Regions from separate parts of the Cupriavidus sp. HY129 genome, predicted to be linked through region 1. Evidence: predicted binding sites of a transcription regulator. Region 1 holds the regulator's gene; the other holds the start of a gene.
What was found. The regulator sigma-54, encoded in region 1, starts transcription at its own class of promoters, with help from an activator protein. The targets are predictions, from matches to a motif close to TGGCANGNAANCTGCTTT.
Positions count from the first base shown of each region.

Region 2: a site for sigma-54 is predicted at 2,982-2,999, ahead of K6G35_RS25690 (isopenicillin N synthase family dioxygenase). Genes of this name have one in related genera too.

Region 1 covers NZ_CP083254.1:318,080-325,481, reverse strand. The annotation lists gene K6G35_RS01585 (monovalent cation:proton antiporter family protein) at 1-1,401, opposite strand, end outside; gene K6G35_RS01580 (KpsF/GutQ family sugar-phosphate isomerase) at 1,552-2,535, shown strand; gene lptC (LPS export ABC transporter periplasmic protein LptC) at 2,539-3,165, shown strand; gene lptA (lipopolysaccharide transport periplasmic protein LptA) at 3,228-3,872, shown strand; gene lptB (LPS export ABC transporter ATP-binding protein) at 3,898-4,689, shown strand; gene K6G35_RS01560 (RNA polymerase factor sigma-54) at 4,813-6,291, shown strand; gene hpf (ribosome hibernation-promoting factor, HPF/YfiA family) at 6,342-6,695, shown strand; gene K6G35_RS01550 (PTS sugar transporter subunit IIA) at 7,171-7,402, shown strand, end outside.
Region 2 covers NZ_CP083255.1:2,082,904-2,090,305, forward strand. The annotation lists gene K6G35_RS25675 (arylamine N-acetyltransferase family protein) at 1-314, opposite strand, end outside; gene K6G35_RS25680 (Mpo1 family 2-hydroxy fatty acid dioxygenase) at 458-955, shown strand; gene K6G35_RS25685 (HU family DNA-binding protein) at 1,212-1,685, shown strand; gene K6G35_RS25690 (isopenicillin N synthase family dioxygenase) at 1,810-2,802, opposite strand; gene K6G35_RS25695 (GNAT family N-acetyltransferase) at 3,042-3,548, opposite strand; gene K6G35_RS25700 (NnrU family protein) at 3,636-4,328, shown strand; gene K6G35_RS25705 (cupin domain-containing protein) at 4,378-4,803, opposite strand; gene K6G35_RS25710 (hypothetical protein) at 4,881-5,003, opposite strand; gene K6G35_RS25715 (isocitrate lyase) at 5,371-6,951, shown strand; gene kdgD (5-dehydro-4-deoxyglucarate dehydratase) at 7,090-7,402, opposite strand, start outside.

The sequences.
Region 1 (7,402 bases):
CAGCGCCTCGCGCCGGCCGGCATCGCCATAAACCACCGTATCGCCCGCCGCCGCCGCGTCGCGCACGCGATCCGGGTCGAGGTCGAGCGCCACGTAGGTGATGCCCTCGCGTTCCAGCATATGAGCCAGGTTCTGGCCACTACGACCGTAGCCGCAGATGATCGCGTGCTTCTCGGTCTGCAGACTCTGCGCCGCGATCCGGGTCATGTTCAGCGACTGCAACAGCCATTCGTTCGCGGCAAACCGCAGCACGATCGCGTCGCTGTACTGGATCAGGAACGGCGCGGCCAGCATCGACAGCAGCATCGACGCCAGGATCACCTGGATCAGCACCGGGTCCACCAGCCCCATGCCATCTATCTGGTTCAGCAGCACGAAACCGAATTCGCCCGCCTGCGCCAGCCCAAGGCCGGTGCGGATCGCCACCCCCTGGCGCGAGCCGAACAGCCGCGCCAGCACTGCGATCAGCACCAGCTTGAACAGGATCGGCACGATGAGCAGCGCGAGCACGAGCCAGACGTGGTCGAACACCACCCGGACGTTCAGCAACATGCCGATCGTGACGAAGAACAGCCCGAGCAGCACGTCCCGGAACGGCTTGATGTCCTCTTCCACCTGATGGCGGTAGGGCGTTTCCGAAATCAACATACCCGCCATAAACGCGCCGAGCGCCATCGACAGGCCCAGCCGCTCTGTCAGCGCGGCCATGCCCAGCGTGACCAGCAGCAGGTTCAGCATGAAGAGTTCCTGCGACCGGCGTGCCGCCACGACGTGGAACCAGCGGCTCATCAGGCGCTGGCCCAGGAAGAAGATCGCGCCCAGGGCCACGGCAATCTTGACCGTGGCCAGCCCCAGCGCGAACGCCAGGTCTCCCGGATCGCGCGACAGCGCGGGGATCACAATCAGCAGCGGCACCACGGCCAGATCCTGGAACAGCAGGATGCTGATGATGTTGCGCCCGTGCTCGCTTTCCAGCTCCATGCGCTCGGAAAGCATCTTGGAAACGATGGCCGTGGACGACATGGCCAGCGCGCCGCCCAGGGCCACGGATGCCTGCCAGGACAGCGGAAAAAGCCAGTTGAACATCCAGCTCGCCGGCACCACGGCCAGCATCGACAGGATGACCTGTGATCCGCCCAGCCCGAACACCAGCCGCTTCATCGCGCGCAGCTTGGCCAGGCTGAACTCAAGCCCGATCGAGAACATCAGGAAGACCACGCCGAATTCGGCCAGGTATTTGGTCTGGCCCGAATCGCTGGCCAGGCCAAGGGCGTGCGGGCCGATCAGGATGCCCACCGCCAGATACCCGAGCATCGGTGGCAGTTGCAACATGCGGAACGCCACCACGCCAAACACGGCAGCGGCCAGCAGCACCAGGGTCAGTTCCAGCGGAGAATGCATCGGCGATTGAAAAGTACCAGCCGGGCACGCGCGCCGTCCCGGCATTTGCGCCCTGCCGGCGAAACACGGCAAGCGCGGCGGTCGTCACAGCGGCAAAAGGCTCGAAAGCCGGGCCAGACGCCATCGCATTCGTTGGTATACTCCGACGCCATGATAGCCAATTTCGATGCGGATCGAGCACTCCGGCTCGCCCGCCAGACCCTTGAAATCGAAGCCGAGGCCGTTTCCGCGCTGGCCGGACGGCTCACGCCCGCGTTCACCAAGGCGGTGGAGATGATTCTCGGCTGCACCGGGCGCGTCGTCGTGTCCGGCATCGGCAAGTCGGGCCATATCGGCCGCAAAGTGGCCGCCACGCTGGCATCCACCGGCACGCCGTCCTTCTTCGTGCACCCCGCCGAGGCCAGCCATGGCGACCTCGGCATGATCACGCGCGACGATGTCCTGATCGCCTTCTCCAATTCCGGTGAAACGGCCGAACTGCTGGCGATCATTCCGATCGTCAAGCGCATCGGCGCCGGGTTGATCTCCATCACCGGGAACGCCGAATCGAACCTGGCCAAACTGTCCAACGCCCACCTCGACGGCGCTGTGGCTCAGGAGGCCTGCCCGCTGAACCTCGCCCCGACCGCCAGCACCACCGCGGCGCTGGCGCTGGGTGACGCGCTGGCCGTGGCGGTGCTCGACGCGCGCGGCTTTGGCGAAGACGACTTCGCGCGCTCGCACCCAGGCGGCGCGCTGGGCCGCAAGCTGCTCACCCACGTGCGCGACGTGATGCGCACTGGCAATGCGGTGCCCGCGGTACGTGAAAGCACGCCGCTGGCCCAGGCCCTGATGGAAATCACCCGCAAGGGCATGGCCATGACCGCCGTGGTGGACCCCGACGGCCGCGCCGTGGGCGTGTTCACCGACGGCGACCTGCGCCGCCTGCTGGAAACGCCGCGCGACTGGAAGACCGTGCCGATCGGCGAGGTCATGCACCGCAACCCCCACACCGTGCATCTCGACAAGCTCGCCGTGGAAGCCGTGCAGATCATGGAAACGAACCGCATCAACCAGTTGCTCGTCGTCGATGACGACGGCCACCTGGCGGGCGCGCTCCACATCCATGATCTGACCCGGGCCAAGGTCATCTGATCAATGCCAGAGTTCCTGTCCAGAATCACCGGCCTGATCATGCGGCTGCTGCCGCTGCTGTTGATGGCGATCGTTGCCGGCAGCACGTTCTGGCTCGTGCAGATCAACTCGCCGCACGAAGCCACGGCGCAGGCACAGGTCAAGCGACACGTCCCTGACTACTATATGGACCGCTTCTCGGCCACGGAACTGGCCGAGGATGGCAACACCAAGATCCGCTTCACCGGCGTGAAGATGGTCCATTTCGAGGACGACCAGACCTACGAGGTGACCACGCCGGCCATGCGCAACTACGAGCCGGATCGCCCGCCGGTTACCGCCAACGCGAATCGCGGCGTGATGAATGCCGAGGGCTCGATCATCGACCTGTACGGCAATGCGTTCATCGTGCGCCAGGCGGGTACCGATGTGTCGAAGGACCCGCGCATGACGGCGGCGTCGCAGTACTTTCAGTTGCTGATCAACGACGACATCGTCAAGACAGACAAGCCCGTGGAACTGACGCGCGGACCGTCGGTAATGAACGCCAACGGCCTGATCTTCAACAACGTCACCCGCGAAGTACAATTGCTGGGTAACGTTCGCGGCACCATCATCATGAATTCGCCGGGGCAGGCCAGTGCCCAGTGACATCGGGATTTGCGCCCCGCCGTCCGCCTGACTGCTGCCTTTCCCTTTCAGCAAAGCCAAAAATGACTGCTTCCCTGACGACATCGTCCTGTCGCCGCACCGCGCCCGCCCTGATGGCGGCCATCGCCGCCATCGGCCTGTTCCTGGCCCAGCCTGCTTTCGCCGAGCGCGCGGACCAGACCAAGCCGCTGGTGCTGGAAGCCGACAACGCCAGCTATGATGACGTCAAGCAGATCTACACGCTGACCGGCAACGTGGTGCTGACCAAGGGCACGATGGTGCTGAAGTCTGATGCCGCCGAACTGCGCACCGACCCCGAGGGTTATCAGTACGCCATCGCCACCTCCAAGCCGGGCCACCAGGCCTATATCCGCCAGAAACGCGACGGCGTGGATGAGTACATCGACGGCTGGGGCGACCGCATCGAATATGACGGCAAGTCGGAGATCAACAAGCTGATCGGCAATGCACGCGCGGCGCGTGTTTCCGGTGTCGGCGCGAAAATCCTGGACGAAATCCGCGGCGCGGTGATCACGTACGACAGCCGCAACGAGTTCTATACCGCCACCGGCGGCGATAACAATGCGTCCGCCGGGAACCCTTCTGGCCGCGTGCGCGCCGTGCTGTCGCCGCGCGCGAACCCGGCCAGCGCGCCGGCCGGCGCGCCGCTCGACCTGAAGCCGTCCTCGCAGCCGGCCAAGCCCTGACCGTTTCAAGCTCCATCCGTACCCGATGAACGATACCGCCACGCTCGCCGCCCAGGCTTCTTCCGCCCCATCCACGGATAGCAGCACGCTGGTCGTGCGCCATCTGAAGAAACGCTATGGCTCGCGCACCGTGGTCAAGGACGTCTCGCTCGACGTCAAAAGCGGCGAGGTCGTCGGCCTGCTCGGCCCGAACGGCGCGGGCAAGACCACGTCGTTCTACATGATCGTCGGACTGGTCGCGCTGGACGAAGGCGATATCGTGCTCGATGGCCAGCACATCAGCGGCCTGGCCATCCACGAACGCGCGCGCATGGGACTGTCCTATCTCCCGCAGGAAGCTTCGGTCTTCCGCAAGCTCAACGTCGAGGAGAACATCCGCGCGGTGCTGGAACTGCAGGTGGTCAACGGCAAGTCGCTGCCCAAGCAGGAAATCGATCGCCGGCTCGACTCGCTGCTCGATGACCTGCAGATCGCCCACCTGCGCAACAACCCGGCGCTGTCGCTGTCGGGCGGCGAGCGCCGCCGCGTGGAAATCGCGCGCGCGCTGGCGTCAGCGCCGCGCTTCATCCTGCTCGACGAACCATTCGCGGGCGTGGACCCGATCGCCGTGGGCGAGATCCAGCGCATCGTCAGCTTCCTCAAGGCACGCAACATCGGCGTGCTGATTACCGACCACAACGTGCGGGAAACGCTGGGCATCTGCGACCACGCATACATCATCAGCGAAGGCACCGTGCTGGCCGAAGGACAGCCCGAGGAAATCATCGCCAACGAGTCCGTGCGACGCGTCTATCTGGGCGAAAACTTCCGCATGTGATCAAGCGGCCGCGACGCCGCCTTGCAGCATTCGTCAACTAGCCGTTGGCGATCACGAAGTGCCAGCGATAGGTGATAGCAATTTCCGTTCCAACAACGGGAAGATGCGCATAGAATAGGTCGCATGAAACCATCGCTTCAGCTTCGACTTTCCCAGCATCTGGCTCTGACTCCACAACTGCAGCAGTCCATCCGGCTGCTGCAGTTATCCACACTGGAGCTGCAACAGGAAGTCGAGCAGGCGCTGACCGAGAATCCACTGCTCGAACGCGAGAACGACTGGATCGAAAGCCCGCTGCGCGTGGCCGCGGACGGGTCGGTCAACGTGCAAAGCGCCCCGGCTCCGGCATCTTCCGAACCGCAAGGTAATGGCGACGATCGCGCGAACGGCGCCAACGGCGAAGACGACAGCTACGGCGACAGCTCGGGTGACGATTACGGCAGCGACTGGAGCCTGGACGATTTCGCTCGCCGGCCTCAGGGCGACGAGGACGAGAAGACGCCGATGCAGCTTCGCGAAGCGGAACCCACGCTGCGCGAGTACCTGATGGAACAGCTCACGCCGCTGAAGATCTCCACGCGCGACAAGGGCCTGGCCATCTTCCTGATCGAGTCGCTGGACGACGACGGCTACCTGGGCGCAACGCTCGACGAGATCTGCTCGGAACTACCCAAGGAACTCGAATTCGAAGTCGATGAAGTGCAGGCGATACTGACCCTGCTGCAGAGCTTCGACCCTCCTGGCGTAGGTGCGCGCAACGCCGCAGAATGCCTCACCTTGCAACTGCGCCGTCTGCAGCATCCACAGCGGGACCTTGCATTATCGATCGTCAACCACCACCTGGAGTTATTGGCCGTGCGTGACTACACGCGGCTCAAGAAAGCCCTGCAGGTTGACGAAATTGCACTTAAGGCCGCGCACGATCTGATCCGCTCGCTCGCACCGTATCCCGGACATGCCTACAGCCGTCCGGAAGCGGACTTCGTGGTACCGGATGTGTTCGTGCGCAAGAGTGGCAGTAGCTGGATCGCGCAGCTCAATCCCGACGTGATGCCGCGTCTGCGCATCAACGACATGTATGCGCAGATTTTGCGCGGTGCAAAAGGGGAAGCGGGCGCGGCCGGGCTGCAGCAGAAGCTCCAGGAGGCGCGGTGGCTCATCAAGAACATTCAGCAGCGTTTCGACACGATCCTGCGTGTTGCGCAGGCAATTGTGGAACGTCAAAAGAACTTTTTCTCGCACGGGGAAATCGCGATGCGCCCCTTGGTTTTGCGGGAGATTGCCGATACACTGGGTCTACACGAGTCGACCATTTCCCGGGTGACTACGAATAAATACATGGCCACGCCGATGGGTACTTTCGAGTTGAAGTACTTCTTTGGTAGCCACGTCTCCACGGAGACTGGCGGCGCGGCCTCATCCACGGCGATCCGCGCGCTGATCAAGCAACTGATAGGAGCCGAAGAACCCAGGAATCCCCTTTCCGACAGCCGCATCGCCGAGTTGCTGGGCGAACAGGGCTTTGTGGTCGCACGCCGCACGGTGGCCAAGTACCGCGAAGCGCTGAAGATCCCCGCAGTCAATCTCCGCAAGACTTTGTAGCCGAGCCGCAACCGCCTGCCTGGTGCGGCTCTTTCAGAAGGAGAAGCGCTATGAACTTCAAGATCAGTGGACACCACCTCGACATCACGCCGCCGCTGCGTGAGTATGTGGAAACGAAACTGGAGCGAATTGTCAGACATTTCGATCAGGTCATTGGCGTAAGCGTGCTGCTATCCGTAGACAACCACAAGGAAAAGGACAAGCGTCAGTACGCGGAAATCAACCTGCACCTCAAGGGCAAGGACATCTTCGTCGAAGCGCATCATGAAGACCTTTATGCTGCAATCGACTGTCTGGTCGACAAGCTCGACCGCCAGGTGATCCGCTACAAGGACCGCGTGCAAGGGCATGACCGGGAAGCGGTCAAGTACCAGATGGCTGCCGAACAACTACAACAACAATAAGTCGGCGGCGACACTAGGTCGCCCCTGAGAGGATAGATAGGAAGAGCAAAGCCGCGCATCTGCGCGGCTTTTTTGATGGGCGCGATGCGGATGCGCCGCTGGCGCACCCGTTACCTGAGTACCAGCCCTGCAACATTTGGTCAGCCGGGGGTGTTCGCAACTGACGCCGCTCGGTGTATGCTGCGCCATACAACAACTACAGACAGGACGGCCCCGGACAACCGGCCCGGCATTCCGCGTGGCGAAAGATCGCGCGACGGCGGGTGCAGTTTTCTGGGTGGGCAATCCGACCGGCAAGCTCGCGGCACCACTCGCGGCGCCGGCGCCGCAGCGCACAAGTGCGCAGTGGCCCTGCTCTATAATGGCCGGACGCTCCAATGCGGGCGTCCTTTTGCGCTCAATAGCCTGAATTGCCCAACGCAGCGGGACGACTCATGTGCGTCGGCTCGCCTTTCTGACTCCTCGTGCATCGCCCATGAATCGTTTGGCCAAATTGCTGCCACCCGGCAACATTAATCTCGACGTCACCGTCACCAGCAAGAAGCGGGTCTTCGAGCAAGCCGGGCTCCTGTTCGAGAACAACCATGGCGTGGCCCGGGCCACCGTGACCGACAACCTGTTCGCGCGCGAATCGCTCGGGTCCACCGGTCTTGGCGCCGGCGTCGCCATTCCGCATGGTCGCATCAAGGGACTCAAACAGCCCCTGG
Region 2 (7,402 bases), on a different replicon from region 1:
ACGCGCGCGGCAAGCGGCGTCACCGCATAACCGAGTGCCTTGAGGCCGGCGCAGAGCAGGGTGTTCTGTTCGAAGCAGTAGCCGCCGCGGCCCTGCGCGACGAGTTTCTCGAATACCGAGGGCAGATCGATCGACACGCGGCGGCCCAGCAGCGCATCGAGATTCTCGAACGGGATATGCGCGAGTTGCGCCGCGATCAGCGTGTTCAGCAGCGGTAGCGTAGGGGCGTCGGGAACCTCTGCGATGTCGATACGTCGCAGCCAGGCGCACAACTGGTCGGGGTGGAGAGCGGGGATTTCGTCGGCGGCAAGCATTGTGGGGGGCTGGCGGGAATTAGTGGGGGCGCTCGAACGGAAGGGGGAACGCTACCGAATCGCACGGGACGTGACTACTATAAGGCCGCAACGGCCGCGATGCGAACCTTGCGCCAAAGCATAAAAAAACTACGGAGACGCCCGTGAAAACCCTGATCGATCACCTGTCGAACTACGCTGCCTATCACCGTGATACCCGCAATGTCGTGACGCATTTCATCGGCATCCCGATGATCGTCCTGGCCGTGACGGCGCTGCTTGGCCGGCCCGCGCTGCCGCTCGGTGACGGCGCTCGATACCTGACGCCGGCGATGATCGTCTACGCGCTTTCGTGCCTGTTTTACCTGCGCCTGTCGTTCGCCTTCGGCGTGGTAATGGCCGTGATTCTGGCGTTTTTCGTGTGGGCCGGCGCATGGCTTGCAGCGTTGCCGACGGCCGGGTGGCTGGCATCGGGCATCGGTCTGTTCGTCGCGGGCTGGGTCATCCAGTTCGTCGGGCATTACTTCGAAGGTCGCAAGCCGGCGTTCGTCGACGATCTGGTTGGTCTGCTGGTGGGGCCGCTTTTCCTCGTCGCGGAGACGGCTTTCGCGCTTGGCCTGGCGCGTGAAACGCGCGATGCGATGCTGGCGCACGCGCATTGAATGACCCGAAAACGCGCCGTCGCGCGACGCTCGCGGAATGCGAAAGTGGGGGGACGTAACGCTCCGCAGCGTGTTTGCTGATGCAAACCAGCTACAAAACACGGGGTTTTCACTTGGTTTGCCCTGCGGCATGTACGAAAACCCCTTTACTTCTGGCTGTTTCCGCTATGATTCAGTGCGTACCGGCACTGACGTTCAGCAACATGCCAAACGTTGCGATCGGCCGGCACACTATCTTCAACTCTCGTATATAGACATGGCGACCAAAGCGAAACCGACCGCGAAGACCGCAACCAAGCCCGCTGCCAAGAAGGCCGCGGCACCCAAGGCACCCGTGAAGGCACCTGTGAAGGCTGCTGCCAAGAAGGCCGCTCCGGCCAAGAAGGCTGCTCCCGCCGCTGCCGCGCCGACTCCGAAGCCGCTGAAGGACACCTTCAACAAGTCGAGCCTGGTCGCTCACCTGGTAGCCCAGACCCAACTGGAAGCCAAGGCCGTGAAGACGGTGCTGGCACACCTCGAAAACACCATCGTCAGCGCACTGAACAAGAAGGGTGCTGGCGAATTCACGCTGCCGGGCCTGCTGAAGGTGACCGCACAGCAAGTGCCGGCCAAGAAGAAGCGCTTCGGCAAGGATCCGTTCACTGGCGAAGAGCGTTGGTTCCCGGCCAAGCCGGCCAGCGTCAAGGTCAAGGTGCGTCCGCTGAAGAAGCTGAAGGACGCTGCGGCCTGATCGCCCGCATCTTTGGTAGTCGTCAGTCCGGTGCCGATTGCTCGGCGCCGGGCGACTTGAAACCCCGTGCCCGAAAGGCCCGGGGTTTTTTGTTGGGCGGGCGGGATCGGGCGGGATCAATACATCAGTAAGCCTTGAAGTTCGCCGCGACCCTTTGCCGAAGGAAATCACCTGCCGTAATCGCCGGATACCGCTTCGACGGCCCTTCGATCACCGTATCGCGGTTGGCCTGGCAGAAGAACGCAAGGCTGTGGCGCGGGCCCATGTACTCTCCCGGTGCGGGATTCCGGACGCGATGGAAGTTCGATGGCAGGCGGTCGTCGCTCCAGCGCATCAGCATGTCCCCGATGTTGCAGGTGACCACGTCCTCGATCGGCGCGATCGGGGTCCAGGCCTGGGCATCCATCTCCTTGCCGGGACACACCTGCAGACCACCCTGGCCTTCGCGCTGGAATAGCAGCGTCAGGCAGTCGAAATCGGTATGGGCGCCGGCGCGCCACAGGTCGAGCTTGTCCTGCGCCTCGGGTGGAATCGCGTAGTAATGCAGCAGCCGTAGCGTGCTCTGGTAATCCGGCGCGACCGGGTCATGCGCGCGCGAGAAGAAGTCGGTGTCGAAGCCGAGTCTGTCGGCGAAGCAGGACAGCACTTTCATTCCCACATTCCAGCATTGCGCCTCGAACTCGAGCATCGTCTGCCGGAACCCGGGCAGTTCGGCCTCCGAAGGCCAGAGTGGCGCCATGTGCGGGCGCGTGATCTGATAGGACTCCTTCTGGTCCGGCGTGCCGGTGGATGGCCTTACCTGCGCGCGCGATTCCCAGCCCGCGTTGTTGGCTTTCTGCAATGGATACCGGGCTTTTACCGTCTCCGGCAGTGCGAAGAACTGCTCGGCCATGGCAAAAGCCTGCCGTATGGCGGCCAGGTCGATACCGTGGTGCCGCAGTTGGAAGAAGCCGATGTCGGTGGCGGCACGCCAGAGCTGATCGGCAATCTCGGGCTTGCGGGTGTCGAAGTCCGACAGGTCGATGCAGCGGATCTCGCGCGTGTCGGTTTCGGAGCCGTGGGCGCCCATGCGTGATTCGCGGGCAAGCTCGTGGAGGGGAAGTGTGGCGTTGGTCATGGGTGTCCTGGTTCGGGAATGTGGGCCGATCGGTCCATCCCGGAAGCAAGACACACGCATATCGCGGCAATGCGGCTCTCGACTTCCGGGATGGACACGGAACTCAAGAGCAATTTCCTGCCGCCCCGATGCCTGGAAAGGGCGGGGCGGTTGAACGCTTCTACTCTTCGATCGTAGGTGACGCAGGATTCGGGCCAGCCGGCACGCGGCCCGATTCACCAGATTGGCGCGGCCGACGGTTACTCCGTGGCGTCGAATGCATCGTGATAGCGCACGGTGCCCACCGGCACGTCAGGCCCGAAGGCAAGGGTCTGGAAATACTCCTGCGGTACGCCGGGCAATACCAGCCGGGAATCGGCCTGGAAGCCGAATCTGCCGTAATAGGCCGGATCACCCAGCACGACGCAACCGCGTCCGCCAAGGCGCCGCAATTCATCAAGTGCCGCCAGCATCAGCACCGAGCCAATGCCCCTGCGCTGCCGATCTGGCGATACCGAGACTGGCCCAATGCCATGCCAGCCCGAATCGCCGGAGGAAATGGTGACGGGCGAGGCTGCAACGTGGCCGACGACCCCGCTTTCATCCTCCGCTACCAGCGAGAGCGTCAGGCATCCGGCACGACGCAAGCCGTTGATGATGAAGGCTTCGGTGTGGCTCGAGTGGGGCTCGTCCCTGAACGCCGCTTCCGTGAGTTGGGCGATGGTTTCAACATCCTCGGGACGCTCGGTCCGGACGGAGATGGTCATGCAGTTTTCCTCATTGATGCTCTCGCGGTGGACATCAACCATACTGCAATACGGTCAACCAATCATCCAGATCGTGGGAGGCGGGCAATGGGAAGCATTGGTGCGGTGGTGGTGGCGTCAGTCGCCTTTGTGGGCAGTCATTTCCTGCTGTCCCATCCGTTGCGGGGACCGCTGGTTCGCGTGGTCGGCGAAAAGGGGTTTCTCGGCATCTATTCGCTGGTCGCCTTCCTGACGCTTGGGTGGATGGTGATGACCTACAAGCGAGCGCCGGTCTCGTCACCGCTATGGGTGGCTGGCGACGGCATCTGGGCGGTGGTGACGGTGGTCATGCTGATCGCCTCGATCCTGCTGATGGGATCCCTGATCCGAAATCCGGCGTTGCCCACAGTTGGCCGCCCGGGCGCCTTCCCGGAGGCTGCGCGCGGCGTGTTTGCGGTAACGCGTCATCCGATGATGTGGGCCTTCACGCTTTGGGGCGTGTGCCATATCGCTGTGTATCCGGTGACGAGGAACATCGTGGTCGCGCTGGCAATGATCGTGCTCGCCCTGGTGGGTGCCGCATTGCAGGACCAGAAAAAGGAACGGCTGCTGCCAGACCGTTGGCCGGACTGGGAGGCCAAGACGAGCTATCTGCCATTTGCGGCGATCGTCGCCGGCCGGGCCCGGCCGGCCGGATTTGGCTCGCACGCGCTTCTGGGTGGGCTTATCGTCTGGCTCGCGGCGACCTGGGCCCATCTGCCGCTCGCCGGGATTGCGGCGGGTATCTGGCGGTGGCTGTAGTCGCGACGTCGTTGCGACAACGTAGCGCCCCGGCAGAGACCGGGGGGCGTCAAATCCACTGGTCATTCTCGACGGTACGCTCGCCCGTCGCACCGTCACCCGTGTTCACCACGCCTCGCGGCTCGATCAGCAGCAGTTTGACTTCCGCGTTCGCGCAGGGCTTGTGCTCGACGCCCTTCGGCACCACGGCCATCTGCCCGGCACGCAGCACGATCGACCCGTCGCCCGTGGGTCCCGCCCGGAAGTCGATGCGCAGTTCTCCTTCCAGGACGATGAAGGTTTCGTCGGTGTCGGCATGGCGGTGCCACTGGAATTCGCCCTCGACCTTCACGACCTTGAACTGATATTCGTTCATTTCAGCGACGACGCGCGGTTGCCAGTGACCGTCGATCAGCGCGATCTTGTCGATCAGGTCGATGGCCCGGCACTGGCCACGATCGGCATGCATGGTGGGATGTTTGGGGGCTTGGGGCATCGTTCTCTCCGCTCAAATGTTGACGATTCGAGCTTACGCACGATCCGCGCGACGGTATTGAACGATCGTGGGTGTGCTCAGCCGCGTTGCATGTACCCGGCGACCTGCAGCCAGCGCCCTGGCGTCAGTCCGAATGTCTTCGAGAAGTGCCGCGTCATGTGGCTCTGATCGGCAAGCACAAGGATTCTCGCACGGAGCATCGACATCTCCGCTGGCGCATGACGCCGTCCTTCAACTGCGTCTGAAGGACCCAGATGCATCTATATCAGTGCGCCAGTCATCTGCGGCGACCCTTTCCCCGGGAACTGAAAGCACATTTCATATTGCGAAATCTCGGGAAAATTCCAGCGCCGGGTTCTTTTCGTTCTCCGAAAACTCGTTCCACATCGCAAAAAATGGAGTTTATCTCTTTGAAATATAAGGATAAATTAACTCTTATGTCTTATATAAGACCTTGTCGCGATGCATCAAAAACCCCCTACAATTATTTCCACGCTGCTTGCTTCGACACCCGTAGCGGCACAGGCAAACACTTCTTCAAACACGCTTCATTCTTAGGAAATTCGTATGGCTCAGTATCAAGACGACATCAAGGCAGTTGCTGGTTTGAAAGAGCAACACGGCAGCGCGTGGAATGCCATCAACCCCGAGTATGCCGCTCGGATGCGTGCCCAGAACAAGTTCAAGACGGGTCTGGACATCGCCAAGTACACCGCCAAGATCATGCGCGCCGACATGGCCGCCTATGATGCGAATCCTTCCAAGTACACCCAGTCGCTGGGTTGCTGGCACGGTTTCATCGGCCAGCAGAAGATGATTTCCATCAAGAAGCACTTCAAGAGCACCGAGCGTCGCTACCTCTACCTGTCGGGCTGGATGGTCGCTGCGCTGCGCTCGGAGTTCGGCCCGCTGCCGGACCAGTCGATGCACGAAAAGACCTCGGTCAGCGCGCTGATTCGCGAGCTGTACACGTTCCTGCGCCAGGCTGACGCCCGTGAACTGGGCGGCCTGTTCCGCGAACTGGATGCCGCCACCGGTGCCGCCAAGGCCGCCATCCAGGAAAAGATCGACAACCACGTCACCCACGTGGTGCCCATCATCGCCGACATCGACGCTGGTTTCGGCAATGCCGAAGCGACGTACCTGCTGGCCAAGCAGTTCATCGAAGCCGGTGCATGCTGCATCCAGATCGAAAACCAGGTGTCCGACGAGAAGCAGTGCGGCCACCAGGATGGCAAGGTCACCGTGCCGCACGAGGACTTCCTGGCCAAGATCCGCGCGATCCGCTACGCCTTCCTCGAACTGGGCGTGGACGACGGCGTCATCGTGGCCCGTACCGATTCGCTGGGCGCAGGCCTGACCAAGCAGATCGCCGTGACCGCCACCCCGGGCGACCTGGGCGACCAGTACAACTCGTTCCTGGATTGCGAGGAACTGTCGGCCGACCAACTGGGCAACGGTGATGTCATCATCAAGCGCGACGGCAAGCTGCTGCGTCCGAAGCGTCTGCCGAGCAACCTGTTCCAGTTCCGTGCCGGCACGGGCGAAGCACGCTGCGTGCTGGATTGCGTGACCGCACTGCAAAACGGCGCCGACCTGCTGTGGATCGAAACTGAAAAGCCGCATATCGCCCAGATCGGTGGCATGGTCAGCGAAATCCGCAAGGTCATCCCGAACGCCAAGCTGGTGTACAACAACAGCCCGTCGTTCAACTGGACCCTGAACTTCCGCCAGCAGGCCTACGACGCGATGAAGGCCGCGGGCAAGGACGTGTCGGCATACGAGCGCACCCAGCTGATGAGCGTGGAATACGACGACAGCGAACTGGCCAAGATCGCTGACGAGAAGATCCGCACGTTCCAGGCCGATGCATCGCGTGAAGCCGGTATCTTCCACCACCTGATCACGCTGCCGACGTACCACACCGCTGCGCTGTCGACCGACAACCTGGCCAAGGAATACTTCGGCGACCAGGGCATGCTGGGCTACGTGGCTGGCGTGCAGCGCAAGGAAATCCGTCAGGGTATCGCCTGCGTCAAGCACCAGAACATGTCCGGCTCGGACATCGGTGACGACCACAAGGAATACTTCAGCGGCGAAGCTGCCCTGAAGGCGGCTGGCAAGGACAACACGATGAACCAGTTCTGATCTGGGTCGTACTCCTAAGCAAGCTTCAGGCAGAACGCCAACCCTTCGCGGGTTGGCGTTTTTTTATTTGGCGACGCGTAAAAAAAAGAGCCGACGAATCGGCTCTGTCCAAACTCTCAACGTGACGACCTGAGAAACTTACTGCGGTCCGAGCTTGCGGATCAGCGCATCCAGCCGTGCCATTTCGTCTTCGGTCAGATCGGTCAGCGGCGCGCGCACCGGACCGGCATCGTGGCCAACCAGCTTGGCGCCAGCCTTGACGATCGACACCGCGTAGCCTTGTTTGCGATTGCGGATGTCCAGGTACGGCAGGAAGAAATCGTCGATCAGGCGACCCACCGTGGCATGGTCGTCAGCGGCAATCGCGCGGTAAAACTCCATCGCGGTCTTCGGGATGAAGTTGAACACGGCCGACGAATAGACGGGCACGCCCAGCGCCTTGTAGGCGGCG